DNA from 2 places in the Gordonia caeni genome. Region 1 is predicted to be linked to the other one. Evidence: riboswitches for the same ligand, from Rfam matches in the RefSeq annotation. Region 1 holds a riboswitch; the other holds the start of a gene.
The links. A riboswitch is a leader RNA that binds a small molecule or an ion and turns the genes downstream of it on or off. The one in region 1 is predicted to bind cobalamin.

Region 1 (7,219 bases):
GAGCGGGGAGATCTCGATGGCCGACGCCTCGGCCACCAAAGTCTTCGCCACCGAGCGGCTGCAGACCATCTACCGCCTGATCGACGACGTGGTGGGCACCTACGGCGACTTCACCGACCCGGCCACCGCGGAGTTCGTCGACTGGCTGGACATGCAGGCCAAGCGCAACGTGGTGATCACCTTCGGCGGCGGCGTCAACGAGGTGATGCGCGATCTGATCGCGACCGCCGGCCTGGGCCTGCCGAGGAGTAAGCGATGAGCGGCACCGGCGCGGCGCCGACCGCAGACCCCGCACGCATCCGGTCGGCCGCCGAGGAGATCATGGCGGCCGGCCCCAGCGCGCCGATCGCCGGCCGTGACCCGATCAACCAGCCGATGATCCACAACTGGGTCGAGGCGATGGGCGACGACAACCCGATCTACGTGGACGAGACCGCCGCGCGTGCCGCCGGGCACGACGGCATCGTGGCCCCGCCGGCGATGGCGCAGGTGTGGACCATGCGCGGCCTGCACGGGGTGCGCACCGCCGACGATCCGCTGGGCCGGGCGAGCGAACTGTTCGACGAGGCCGGCTACACCTCCGTCGTCGCCACCAACTGCGACACCGTCTACCACCGCTACACCCGCCCCGGCGAAGAGGTGACCCTGTCGGCCGAGCTGATCGACGTCACCGGGCCCAAGCAGACCGCGCTGGGGGAGGGCTGGTTCTTCACCACCCGCAACACCTGGCGCGCGGGCGGAGACGTGGTGGCGGAGATGGAGTTCCGCATCCTCAAGTTCCGTCCGGGCACCGCTGTACCGGCGGCACCGGCCGCGCCCGAGGGGCTGGATCCGGCCCGGCTGATCCGGCCGTCCGTCTCCCGTGACACCGCCTTCTTTTGGGACGGCGTCGCCGCGCACGAGCTGCGCATCCAGCAGCTCGAGGACGGCGGCCTGCGGCACCCGCCGATCCCGGCGACCTGGAAGGCCAAGACCGACGACGGCACCTACCCGCCGACCGACTACGTGGTCGCCGCGGGCACCGGCACCGTCTACAGCTTCGTGGTCCACCATGCACCGAAGGTTCCCGGCCGTGACCTGCCCTTCGTGGTCGCACTGGTGGAACTCGACGAGGGCGTCCGCATGCTCGGACAGCTCCGCGGCGTCGCCCCCGAAGACGTCGCGATCGGCATGGAGGTGCGCGTCGAGTTCCTCGACTTCCCGGCCACTGACGACGCCGACGCCTGGACCCTCTACGCCTGGAGTCCCCGATGAGTGAAACGACCGCGACGCCGCCGGAGGTCATCTCCGTCGGAGACGTCTTGCCGCCCTTGACGATCGAGGCCACCCCGACCTTCGTCGTGGCGACCGCCCTGGCCACTCGCGACTTCCAGGACGTCCATCACGACCGGGATCTGGCGCACGCCAAGGGATCGAAGGACATCTTCGTCAACATCCTCACCGACACCGGACTGGTGGAACGCTTCGTCACCGACTGGGCCGGGCCGCGCGCGCGGATCGGCTCGATCGAACTCAAGCTCGGTGTGCCCTGGTACGCCTACGACACCCTCACCTTCGCCGGTGAGGTCACCGCCGTCGACGGCGACGCCGTCACCGTCGCGGTGACCGGCACCAACGCCCTCGGCAAGCACGTGATCTCCACGGTCACCTTCACCCGGGAGGGGCAGCGATGAGCGAGCGGACACTGTCGGGCAGAGCGGCCATCGCCGGCATCGGCGCCACCGAGTTCTCCAAGGAGTCCGGTCGCAGCGAACTACGCCTGGCCGCCGAGGCGGTCAACGCCGCCCTCGCCGATGCGGGGCTGACGCCCGCCGACGTCGACGGCCTGGTCACCTTCACCATGGACACCAATATGGAGGTGGCGGTCGCCCGCGCCGTCGGGATCGGCGAACTCAAGTACTTCTCCCGCATCCATTACGGCGGCGGCGCGGCCTGCTCCACCGTGCAGCAGGCGGCGATGGCCGTGGCGACCGGCGTGTGCGACGTCGCGGTGGCCTACCGGGCCTTCAACGAGCGGTCCGGTCTGCGGTTCGGCCAGGTCAACTCGGCGGTGGCCAACCAGGAGAACTCCTCGGGCACCGACAACGCCTTCTCGTACCCGCACGGCCTGTCGACTCCGGCGGCCTTCGTCGCGATGGTCGCCCAGCGGTACATGCACGAATACGGCGCCACCAGTGAGGATTTCGGGCGCATCGCCGTGGTCGACCGCAAGCACGCGGCCGTCAACCCGAACGCCTTCTTCTACGGCAAGCCGATCACGCTGGAGGATCACCAGGCCAGCCGCTACATCGCCGAGCCGCTGCATCTGCTCGACTGCTGCCAGGAGTCCGACGGCGGCGTCGCGGTCGTCGTCGTCTCGCCCGAACGCGCCCGGGATCTGCCGCAGCGTCCGGTGACGATCGCCGGTGCGGCCTCGGGCAGCGGGCGCGACCAGTTCATCATGACCAGCTACTACCGCGACGAGCTCGCGGCGCTGGAAGAGATGGGGCTGGTCGGCCGGCAGTTGTGGGCGCAGGCCGGGATGTCGCCGGGCGACGTCGACCTGGCCATCCTGTACGACCACTTCACGCCGTACACGCTGCTGCAGCTGGAGGAGCTCGGCTTCTGCGGCCGCGGCGAGGCCAAGGACTTCGTCCGCGAGCCCGGCGCCCTGGAGGTGGGCGGCAGGCTTCCGCTCAACACGCACGGCGGCCAGCTGGGCGAGGCCTACATCCACGGAATGAACGGCATCGCCGAAGCCGTCCGCCAGCTGCGCGGAGATTCGGTGAACCAGGTCGACGGCGCCTCCGCGGCGCTGGTGACCGCGGGCACCGGCGTCCCAACCTCCGGCCTCATCCTGACCACCGACTGATCTACTCCAGCCCCGACCACCCACCAGCCCCCACCGGCCCGACCGCCTCCCAAGGAGATCGCAATGAAGTTCAACCTGGCCACCGTTTTCGAGACCGTCGCAGACGCGGTTCCCGACCGGGTCCTGCTGAGTTACGACGGTGAAGGTTTCACCTACGCCGACCTGGACCTGCAGATCAACCAGGTGGCGCACCTGCTGGCCGCGCACGGTGTGGGCCGCGACGACAAGGTGGCGCTGTACCTGAAGAACAGCGTCGAGCACGTGACCGCGCTGCTCGGCATGCTCAAGATCGGTGCGGTTCCGGTGAACATCAACTACCGGTACACCGAGCCGGAGCTGGAGTACATCTTCGACAACTCCGATTCGGCGGCGATCATCGTCGAACTGCCCGAACACCAGCGCATCCTGGCCAATCTGGTCTCCAAGCTGCCCGAGCTGCGCACCGTCTTCGTGATCGGCGACGTGACCGACGAGCTGGCCGCCGCCGTCGGCGAGCAGCCCGGCGGCCGGACCGTGGAGCTGGTCGACTTCGCCGAGTGGGCCGAGCAGTCCACCGAGCGGGACTTCCCCGAGCGCACCGGCGAAGAGCTGTACCTGATCTACACCGGCGGTACCACCGGCTACCCGAAGGGCGTCATGTGGCAGCACGACGACTTCTTCCGCAAGCCGATCTCCGGCGGCAACCCGTACGGGCCGCCGCGGGAGAGCTACGAGGAGCTGGCCCGCGAGGTCCAGAACTTCCCGTCGCTGTCGTTCCTGATCGCCGCTCCGCTGATGCACGGCGCCGCCTCGTACTCGCTGTTCACGTTCCTGAGCCTGGGTGGCCGGCTGATCCTGGAGCGCGACTTCGATCCGGAGAAGATCGTCGCGAACATCCCGCGCGATCAGACCCAGATGATCCTCATCGTCGGCGACGCCATGGGCATGCCGCTGGTGGAGGAGATGGAGCGGCGCGCGGGAGAGGTGGATTTCTCGACGCTGTTCTCCATCGCCTCCGGCGGCGCCATCTGGAGCAAGAGCGTGCGCGACCGCTTCCTCGCGGTGAAGCCGGAACTGATGCTGCGCGACAACTTCGGTGCCTCCGAGTCCGGCAACGACGGTGAGATCGTGCTCGACGAGAACGGCAACCTCAAGGTGCCCGACACCGCGCGCATGATGGTGGTGGACGAGCGGTTCAACCGGATCACCACCCCGAACGAGGTCGGCTACATCGCCCGCGTCGGCAACATCCCGCTCGGCTACTACAAGGATCCGGAGAAGACCGCGCGCACCTTCCCGACCATGGAGGACGGCACCCGCATCTCGGTGCTGGGCGACATGGGCTACGTGCACGACGACGGCGGCATCGTCTTCCTGGGCCGCGGCAGCCAGTGCATCAACACCGGCGGCGAGAAGGTGTACGCCGAAGAGGTGGAGGCCGCCCTGCACGGTCACCCGGCGATCTCCGACGCCCTGGTGGTGCCGGTGCCAGACGCCAAGTACGGGCAGGCCGTCGCCGCGGTGGTGCAGATCGCCGAGGACGAGACCGAGCCGAGCCTGGAGGAAGTGCAGGAGTTCTGCCGGCAGAGCCTGGCCCGGTACAAGGTGCCGCGCAGCCTGGTGGTGGTCGACGAGGTGCGCCGCACCCCGGCCGGCAAGGCCGACTACCGGTGGGCCAAGGCGGCCGCGGAGGCCGTCACCGCCTGACCCGGACCCGAAAGCCCCGGACCCGAACCTGAAGACCCGGGACGTCAGAGCGCGGCCAGTGCGGCGCGCACGGCGTCCCGGGTCTTTTCGGCCGACCGCTGGTGCCGGCTCAGCGCCTCCCAGTGCGGGCCGAGATCGTCGCTGCGTTCGGTCACCAGGACGGTGCCCATCCGGTCGAGCAGGGCGCGGTAGCCGCGCCGATGCCACTGGTCGACCACGGCCAGTGCCAGCCGCGGCAGATCCGCATCGGTGGGCAGCGGCCACGGTCCGGCCGGATTGGGGGAGGCCAGCTCCATCAGCAGGTTCCGGAATCCGGCGGTGGTCTCCGTGACGGCGAAGGCGCTCGCCAGGTCGCCGGGAGCCAACGGTGCGCCGGCGTCGACGGAATCGATGATGCGCGCGAACACGGCCCCGTGGTCGGGCAGGTAGAACAGCGGTGCCGACGAGGCGATCACCCCCGGACCGTCGCGCGCGCCGACGTCCCCGACGAGCGCGTGCACCACGGCCGTCGTCAGGTCGGCGGGCGCCCAGATCAGTGCGGTCAGGGCTTCACGCTCGACGGTGATCGTCGCCTCGATCTCGTCGATGTCGACCGGCACCCCGAGCCCGGCCACATCGTCGTGCGAGGTGACGGTCTCGAGTTCGGGCCGCCGGTCGGCGTCGGACATGGGTCGATCCTGCCAGGAGATGATCGCCGGGGTGGCCTGATGGAGGAGTCGTCGGGGCGGTCGATAAGATCCGGAATGACCGGTACGCCGGGGGCCCACGGCCCGCGGCGTCGCAAGAGGGAATCCGGTGAGAATCCGGAACTGTCCCGCAGCGGTGAAAGGGAACGACGCCGTCATCGAGCACTGGGTGCCACGCACCCGGGAAGCGACGGCGAAGGAGAACCGCGGACGTCCGCCACGAGCGTGCCCGCGACATGCCCCGAGTCCGAATACCTGCCGGTGCGTACACCTACGTGAGGCCGAGGAGCCACCGACAAATGAAGAACATTCAGCGCCGGACGACGTCGATCGTCCGGCCCCTGGTCATCCTGCTCGCCCTACTGCCGGCGATCGTGCTGGCCGGCTGCTCCATCCCGGACCGGCCGGACGAGGCGGCGACGAGCATCGAACTCGTCGATGACGCCGGGCGCACCGTCGAACTGAGCGGACCGCTGACGAAGGTCGTCGTCGCCAACCGCTACAACGTGGAACTCATCCGGGCGATGGGGTCGATCGACACGGTGGCCTCAGTGGACACCAACACCGCCCAGGACCGCGCCTACTGGCCGCAGTTCGATCCCGATGAGGTGATCGGCAAGGGCCAGAGCGACCTGAACCTGGAGAAGATCATCGAACTGGCGCCCCAGGCGCTGATCCTGCCCCGGAACGGCTCGGTGGACGAGTACGCGGCCAAGCTGGAGCCGGCGGGAATCAAAGTGGTCACCGTGACGGGCTGGGACAACGCGGAGCTGCCCAAGCAGATGGACATCCTGGGGCGGGCCCTCGGCAACGAGGACGGCGCCCAGAAGGTGACCGACATGTTCACCTCGGTCTCCCAGCAGATCACCGACGCCGTCGGCGATCAGCCGCGCAAGAGCGTCTACTGGGAGTACGGCGACCCGTTCACCACCGCCGTTCCCGGCACGTCGAACGACGGCTGGCACCAGATGGTGGTCCTGGCCGGCGGCACCAACATCTTCGCCGACGCCGACCCGGCCGGAGCCGCCGTCGACCCCGAAGCGGTGCTGGCCGCGAATCCGGATCTGATCGTCAAGACCACGTCGGGGGGAGCGCTGAAGAACACCGGCGTGTACACGCCGCCCGCAGCCGGTGACTTCGACGCCATCGGGGCTGAGATGACCTCCCGGCCCGGCTGGACCGGCCTCGACGCCGTGCGCAACGGCAACGTCCACTTCCTGACGGGCTTCGCCGGCGGCGGCCTGGGCAAGGTGGTCGGCTCGGCCTACGTCGCCAAGTGGCTGTACCCGGAGCACACCGCCGACTTGGACCCCGACCAGGTCTTCGCCGACTGGATGAAGCTGCAGGACATGGCTCCGGTCGACGGGCACGTGCACACCCTGCCCGCCATGCGGTGACCGGCGGAACGGCCGCCGCCGACCCGGCGACCGAACTCGCCGAGGTCCGTCGGGTCCTGGCGGGGCGTGCCCGGCGCCGGTGGTCGATCCTGGCGGCCGCGACTCTCGTCGCGGTGGCACTGGCCTGGCTCGGCACCGTCCACGGGATCACCGACATCACCACCGGGCGGCTCGCGGCCACCCTGCTGCCGGGGGCCGACCGGTGGGCGCAGCCGCTCGACTGGTCCGAGTGGACCGCGCTGGTCGACCTGCGGCTGCCGCGGATCGCCATGGCGATCGCGGCGGGAGCGGGGCTGGCGTGGTGCGGCTGCGGCATGCAGATCATCACTGGCAACCCGATGGCGAGCCCGTTCACCACCGGCATCTCCAATGCCGCGGCGTTCGGCGCGGCCCTGGCGATCCTCGGGACGTTCACCATCGCCGGCTCGGCGATGACGGCCACCGTCGTCATGGCCTTCGTGATGGCGGCCGCGTGTTCGGCAGTGGTGATGGGACTGGCGTCGATCGGCCGCATGGGCCCGACCATCCTGATCCTGTCCGGCATCGCGCTGAGCTACCTGTTCGCGGCGGCCACCGCCGTCCTGCAGTACGTCAGCGAC
Region 2 (7,219 bases), on a different contig from region 1:
CCAGCTGGTCGGTCACCTGATCGGTCACGAAGGCCTGCACCTGCGGGTCCGATGCCAGCGGCGCGAAGGTGGAGACGAAGCGATCGGTGTCGACCAGTTGCATCCTGGCCCAGGTGCCGACGGCGGCGACCGGGGCCAGCAGCAGACCCACCGCCACCAGCACGATGCACGCGGTGGTGCGCAGCTTCCGGTGCGAGCGCGGCCAGGCCTGCGCGGCCAGCTCGGCGTTGCGCACCTCGAGGGCGGCGACACGTTCCCGCAGGGCGGCGAGCTCCGCCTCGTCAGTCACCGCGGACCTCGGCGCGCAGCAGTGCCTCCAGCACGGTTACGACCCCCTGATCGGTGTTGCTCGGAGCCAGGTAGCGGGCCCGGTCACGCACCTGCGGATGCGCGTTGGCCATTGCGAACGACCAGTCGGCGGCGTCGAGCATCTCCAGGTCGTTCAGGTAGTCGCCGAACACCGCGGTCTGCGCGGGGGTGATCCCGAGGTCGTCCTGGAGGGTTCGGACGCCGATTCCCTTGTCCACCCCCGACGCCATCAGATCGATCCAGTTGGGTCCGGAGACCACCACCTGGCAGCGGTCGCGGAAGCCGGCGAAGTGCTCCCGCTCCGCGGAGGCGGCATCGTCGAAGTCGAAGACCGCGAGCTTGAGGATCTCGTCGTCGACGGCCAGCAGATCGTCGACCTGTGTCAGGCGCACGTAGTACTTGTCGGACTCGGCGACGAACGGCAGGTCCTGCCGCTCGACGAAGCCGCCGCTCTTGCCGCACACCACCACCCCGAGGTCGCGGCCGGCCGCACTCGCGGCGCGCACGGCGTCGATCACGTCGGCGGCCAGATCCCGGTCGAGGGTGGTGGAGGCGCGCAACCGGCCGTCGTGGACCACCAGGTTGCCGTTCTCGGCGATGTACGACAGCCCCGCGGGCGAATGCGCGAACAGCGTCTCCAGCGTGTAGTACTGGCGGCCGCTGGCCGGGACGAACCGGATCCCCCGCTCGCGCATGGTGTCCAGCAGAGGCCAGAAGGCGTCGGGCACCTCGCCCGCATCGGTCAGCAGCGTGCCGTCCATGTCGGCGACGACCAGACGCAGGTCTTCGGGCAATGAAGTGAGTCGGAATTCGGCCACGCCTGCATCCTCACACCCGCCGTGCGGAACCGACAGGCGGTCCAGCCGGTGACAGGCGAATCGTGTCCGAAACGGCTCCGGTGCGGTCAGGCCCGTGCGTCGCGGTCGTCGGCACGCATGTCACGCGTCACCCACTCGGTCACCGGGCGCCCGGCGCACAGGTGCTCGTCGACCAGCCGGTCCATCCGCTCCGGACGCATCTGCGCGTACCAGGTCCCCTCGGGGTAGACCACCATCACCGGTCCCTGCCCGCAGGGAAACAGGCAGCCGGTGACGGTCGTCAGCACGTCGTCGTCGCCGAGACCGCGCCGATCCAGCGCGGCGCTCAGGGTCTGCGCACTCTCCCGGCTGCCTTCGACGCTGCACCGGGGGCCGCGGCAGACCAGCACGTGCCGGGCGAAGCCGGGGACGGCCTCCCACGCCGGGGAGACGATCGGCGCGGTCCGGGTCCGGGCAGGTGTGCCGCCGCGGCCGACGGCCTCCTCGAGGAGGTCGGCGAAGCCGTCGTACTCGGTGAGCAGCGGCGCCACCCGCACTTCGGGCGTCGCGCCGTCCGCCGGCCGGCTCCGCAGCCAGTGCCCGACGATTCGCGCGAGCCAGGAGTCCTGCTTCGCGTCGCCGAGGGTCTGTCCGCTGACCAGCAGCACCGTTTCGGCGCCCGCGGCGGCCGCCGCGTCGAGGGCCTCGGTGATCGGGGTGTCCGAGCCACCGAGCACGGCGACCCGGAACTCGACACCCGGCCTGCCGTCGCGCACCCGGTCGAGTGCGCGTCCGAGCGCGGGCGCCGGCAGCCCGCCCCGGTCGGTGGGTGCGGTCACGATCACCCAGTCCGCGGTCACCGGCCGGCTCCGTCGACCGGAACGGTCGGCACGGTGGTCCCGCACAGCACCACCATCGGCGCGCCGGTGCGCGGATGGGGCACGACCTCGGCGTCGAGCCCGTAGACCTCGGCCAGAAGCTCCGGGGTCAGCACCTCGGCGACCGGTCCGTGCGCCACCACGCGGCCGCCGTCGAGGACGATCAGGTGGTCGCAGTACATGGCGGCCAGCTGAAGGTCGTGCAGCGCCGCGACGGCCGTCACGCGCAGGGCGCGCAGCAGCTGCAGCACTTCCAGCGATGCGGACACGTCGAGGTGATTGGTCGGCTCGTCCAGCAGCAGCACCGCCGGCTGCTGCGCCAGGGCCCGCGCGATCTGCGTCTTCTGCCGTTCCCCACCGGACAGCGACTGCCACGTCCGGCGGCGCAGCGGCTCCAGGCCGAGCAGTCCGATCGCCTGGTTCACCAGCTCGCGGGTGTCGGTGCGACGCAGCCGGCCGCCGGCCCGGGGAATGGTGCCCAGGTCGACGATCTGCTCCACGGTGAGCTCGGTTTCGGTCGCCGAATGCTGTTCGACGGTCGCGACCACGCGCGCGAAATCGCGGCGCGGATAGTCGCCGACGGGCTTCCCGTCGAGCAGAACGCGCCCGGAATCCGGCCGGGTCCATCGTGCGATCGTCGACAGCAGGGTGGTCTTGCCCGAGCCGTTGGGCCCGATCAGACCGGTGAAAAGGCCCGCAGGCACCGCGGCGCTCACCTCGCTCAGCAGCCGCTTCTCACCGACCGAGAAACTCACGCCCTCGAGGTCTATCGACGGCGGCGACTCGGGGAGATCACCGATCATGCGGCGGCCCCGTGGCGGCGGAGGATCCACACGAAGACCGGGACGCCGACGATGGCGGTGACCAGACCGAGCGGGAGCTCCTGCCCGGCCTTCACCGTGCGTGCCAGGACATCGGTCCACACCAGCAACAACGCCCCGACGAGTGCGGTCACCGGCAGCAGCCGCTGATGGAGCGGGCCGACGAGCAGGCGGGCGAGGTGCGGGATCACCAGGCCGACGAAGCCGATGATCCCGGTCTGCGCCACGATCACCGCGGTACACAGGGACACCAGGATGTACAGAACCCAGCGCGTCACGGTGACCGGCACCCCCAGGCTCGTCGCCGCGCGGTCGCCGAAGGCGAAGGCGTCGAGCGACCGCGCATACGCCCACACCACCACCAGGGTGACGCCCACCATCGCCGTCACCACGATCGTCGACGGCCACCGCGCTCCGGCGACCGAGCCGAGCGTCCAGCGCAGCACGGCGTCCGCCGCGCCGCGGTCGCCGAAGTAGATCAGTGCCGAACTGATGGCCGCCCCGCCCTGCGCGACGGCGACACCGGCCAGGATCAGTCGATTCGGCAGCAACGCCCCGGTCCGCGTGGTGGCGATCGCGAAGACCAGGCCCAGCGCACCCATCGCACCGATGAACGCCGCCGCCGAGACCGCGCCGATCCCGGCCAGGGCGCCCGCCCCGATTCCGGTGGTCAGGGCCAGCACCGCACCGACCGAGGCGCCCGAGGACATGCCGAGCAGGTACGGATCGGCCAGAACGTTACCGGTCAGCGACTGCAAGACGTTGCCGCAGACGGCGAGCCCCGCGCCGACCGCTGCCGCGGTCACCACGCGGGGCATCCGCAGGTTCACCACGATGTGCTCGTTGGCCGCATCCACTCCGCCGAGCAGTCCCAGCCGCGATCCCACCGCCGCGAAGACTTCGCCGAGACTCAGTCCGACCGAGCCGATGACGACGCCGACTGCGATGCTCACCACCAGCAGGGCGACGAGTGCGGTCACCAGTGCCGCATAGCCCAGGCCGGACCTGGCAGTCCACGCCTGCGTCGCCGGAGCCACGCCGATCAGCGCGCGCCCAGGTACTGCGACAGCTTCACCGCACCGTCGATGGTGCGCGGGCCGGGCGTCGACTCCGAGAACGGCACCACCAGGTACGACTCGTTCTTGACGGCCGTCAGGCTCTGCAGAGCCGGGTCGGACTCCAGGTACGCCTTCTTGTCTTCAGCGGTGGAGAACAGCGCGTCGATCAGGACGATGACGTCCGGATCGGCCTTGACCACCTGCTCCCAGCTCGCGTCGGTCCAGTTGCCGGACAGGCCGGCGAAGATGTTCGTCGCACCGACCGCGTCGATGATGAGCTGCGGTCCGCCGTCACCGGCGCCGACCGACGGCGTATCGGTGCCCGCGTCCCACCAGAGCACGCTGGTGCCGCGCCCGGCATCGGCGGTCTTCAACTCGGCCAGCGTCTCCCGCATCCGCTGGTTCTCGCGGTCCGCCTCGTCGGTGCGCCCGAACAGCACGCCGTAGTCCGAGGCTTCTCCGGCGATCGCATCCCATGAGGGGGCCGGCCGGTCGTCCTTGTTCTCGCACCCGAACGGCGAGACGTAGGTCGCGATACCCAGGCCGGCGAACTCGTCCCGGCTGCCGATGCCGCCGTCGGTGAAGGCCGACGAATAGGACGCCGCCACCAGGTCGGGCTTGGCGGCGAGCACCGTCTCCAGGTCCGGGTACTTGGGCGCGAGCACCGGCACGGAGTCGTAGGCCTCCTTGAACTGGGGCGCGATCTGATCGTCGAGGTAAGCGGTGCCGACCAGGTCCTTCTCGGCGCCGATCGCCAGCGCCGATTCGGTGGCGCCCTGGTTGACGGTGATGCCGCGGGTGGCCGGTGCCGCCAGGCTGACCGTCCGGCCGCAGTTCTGCAGTGTCACCGCGCCCGTGCCCTGCGGGGAATCATCGGTCCCGCAGGCGGTGAGGGAAACGGTCAAAGCGGCCGCTGCCACCACGGCAGCGATCGAGGAGAGGGTGCGCACGGCTACCCGCCTTCCATTCTCGTGGAGTACAAGGTGGTCGGTCGCGGCCGGTCTCCTGGCTACGCAGGGCCCACCGGAAACGGCACCTTCCCGGGCACACATGGCACCCAGTGGCCGGGATTCCTCCCGAAACCGTCTCCGGACCTGCTTACAGTGGCGAGAACCGCGCCGGCTTTCCACCGGACTTCCCGAACACCGCGACGTTCTAGGCATGGTAGCCCGGTGGCCGGCGCCGGTAGTCGCAGCACCGTAGCCACAGGAGGGCCACATGACCGAGAAGCGTTTTCACGTTGAGCACCGCCCCGACGAGCAGCGCTACGTGCTCATCGACCGCACGGCCGACGGCCGCGAGATCGGTGAGGAATCGTACGTCGACGTCGCCGGCGACGACGGCGCCACCGCGCGCGTCCTCTTCCATACCGCGATCGCCGCCGACTACGGCTCCCAGGGACTGGCGTCGCTGCTGGTACAGAGCGTCGTGGACGATGTGGTGGCCCGGGGCTACACGATCGTTCCGGTGTGCCCGTACGTCGCCAAATGGCTTCCGGAACATCCGCAGTACGACGAGCACGTCGTCGACCCGGCGCCGGTGCACCTGGCGGCGGTGAAGGACCGGCAGCAGTGAGCGCCCGCCGCCGGCGGGAATATCGGGAGCGGCGCGGCCATTGATCCGGACATGAGCGAGATCGAATTCGGCCTGGACACCTTCGGCGGTGTCACCAAAGACGAGCAGGGCCGGCCGCTGCCGCACGCCCAGGTGATCCGGGATCTGGTCGAGGACGGCGTCGTCGCCGACCAGCTCGGCCTGGACTTCTTCGGCGTCGGCGAGCACCACCGCCCGGACTTCGCCGTCTCCAGCCCGGAGATGGTGTTGTCGGCGGTGGCCGGCCGCACCGACCGGATCCGGCTCGGCTCGGCGGTCACCGTCCTGAGCTCGGACGACCCGGTACGGGTCTTCGAGCGGTTCGCCACCCTCGACGCCGTCTCGAACGGTCGCGCCGAGATCGTCGCCGGGCGGGGCTCGTTCATCGAGTCCTTCCCGCTGTTCGGCTACGACCTGAGTGACTACGAGGTGCTGTTCGAGGAGAAGCTGCAACTGCTGTCCGCCCTCTTGACGGAGGAGCCGGTCACCTGGTCCGGTTCCACCCGGGCCGGGCTGCGCGACCAGCGCGTCTACCCGGTCACCGAGAACGGCATCCGCGCCTGGGTGGGGGTCGGCGGCAGCCCCGAGTCGGTGGTGCGCACCGCGCGCTACGGCTTCGGGCTGTTCCTGGCGATCATCGGCGGCTCGGCCGATCGGTTCGCGCCGTACATCGATCTGTTCGAGCGCGCCCAGGACGAGTTCGGGGTGCCGCGCGCTCCGGTCGCCGTGCACTCGCCGGGGCTGGTGGCCGAGACCGACGAGGAGGCCCGCGAGGTGACCTACGACGGCTGGCTGGAGTTCCGGCGGCAATTGGGCCGTGAACGCGGCTGGCCCGACCCGGTCCCCGGCGACTTCGAGCGCGAGATCCATCAGGGCGCCCTGTATCTCGGATCCCCGGAGACCGTCGCCCGGAAGATCGTCCGGACCCTGGGCACGCTGAAAGTGGACCGCTTCGACCTGAAGTACGACCAGCCCGTCCCGCACGCCGCCCAGCGCCGCTCCATCGAGCTGTACGGCGAACGCGTGGTTCCGCTGGTCAAGGACATGCTGGCGTAGCATCGGCACCAGCACCCAGCAGAGGCGGCACACCCCATGAGCACCATCGATACGACCACAGACAGTTCACCCGGCGGACGGATGCCGGTGGCCTTCGTGGGGCACGGCAGTCCGACGAACGCCCTGGACCGCAACCGGTACACCGAATCGTGGGAGGCGTTCGGGCGAGCCGTCCCCACGCCGCGTGCGATCCTGGTGATCTCCGCGCACTGGTACACCAACGCCACCGCGGTCACCGCGATGCCGCGGCCACGGACCATTCACGACTTCTTCGGCTTCAGCCAGGAGCTCTTCGACGTGGAGTACCCGGCCCCCGGATCACCCGAGCTGGCCGAGCAGGTGGCCGACGTGGTGAAACCGACGTGGGTGGGCCAGGACATCGACAGCTGGGGCATCGACCACGGCACCTGGTCGGTGCTGCGGCACGCCTTCCCCGACGCCTCGATCCCGGTGGTGCAGCTCTCGCTCAACTCGTTCAAGGACTACGACCACCACCTGGAGCTGGGCCGCAAGCTGGCCCCGCTGCGCGATCAGGGAGTGCTCATCATCGGCAGCGGGAACATCGTGCACAACCTGCGCACCATCGATTTCCGCAGCGCCGACACCGGTTTCGACTGGGCGCGCCGGTTCGACGACGCCGCCGCCGAGATATTGACCCGCTCCCCCGGCGACGTCCTCGACCTGCAGGCCCACCCGGACTTCGCCCG

Region 2: another riboswitch for cobalamin. It lies ahead of ABD732_RS08660 (ABC transporter substrate-binding protein); the one in region 1 lies ahead of ABD732_RS06590 (ABC transporter substrate-binding protein).

Annotation. Positions count from the first base shown of each region.
Region 1 is NZ_BAAAZW010000003.1:307,705-314,923, forward strand. It holds gene ABD732_RS06560 (acyl-CoA dehydrogenase family protein) at 1-259, shown strand, start outside; gene ABD732_RS06565 (bifunctional MaoC family dehydratase N-terminal/OB-fold nucleic acid binding domain-containing protein) at 256-1,254, shown strand; gene ABD732_RS06570 (MaoC family dehydratase) at 1,251-1,673, shown strand; gene ABD732_RS06575 (lipid-transfer protein) at 1,670-2,851, shown strand; gene ABD732_RS06580 (AMP-binding protein) at 2,915-4,537, shown strand; gene ABD732_RS06585 (hypothetical protein) at 4,582-5,205, opposite strand; cobalamin riboswitch at 5,269-5,500, shown strand; gene ABD732_RS06590 (ABC transporter substrate-binding protein) at 5,523-6,620, shown strand; gene ABD732_RS06595 (FecCD family ABC transporter permease) at 6,617-7,219, shown strand, end outside.
Region 2 is NZ_BAAAZW010000004.1:318,641-325,859, forward strand. It holds gene ABD732_RS08635 (hypothetical protein) at 1-289, opposite strand, end outside; gene ABD732_RS08640 (Cof-type HAD-IIB family hydrolase) at 282-1,127, opposite strand; gene ABD732_RS08645 ((2Fe-2S) ferredoxin domain-containing protein) at 1,214-1,966, opposite strand; gene ABD732_RS08650 (ABC transporter ATP-binding protein) at 1,963-2,787, opposite strand; gene ABD732_RS08655 (FecCD family ABC transporter permease) at 2,784-3,785, opposite strand; gene ABD732_RS08660 (ABC transporter substrate-binding protein) at 3,848-4,813, opposite strand; cobalamin riboswitch at 4,842-5,028, opposite strand; gene ABD732_RS08665 (GNAT family N-acetyltransferase) at 5,082-5,438, shown strand; gene ABD732_RS08670 (LLM class flavin-dependent oxidoreductase) at 5,490-6,512, shown strand; gene ygiD (4,5-DOPA-extradiol-dioxygenase) at 6,594-7,219, shown strand, end outside.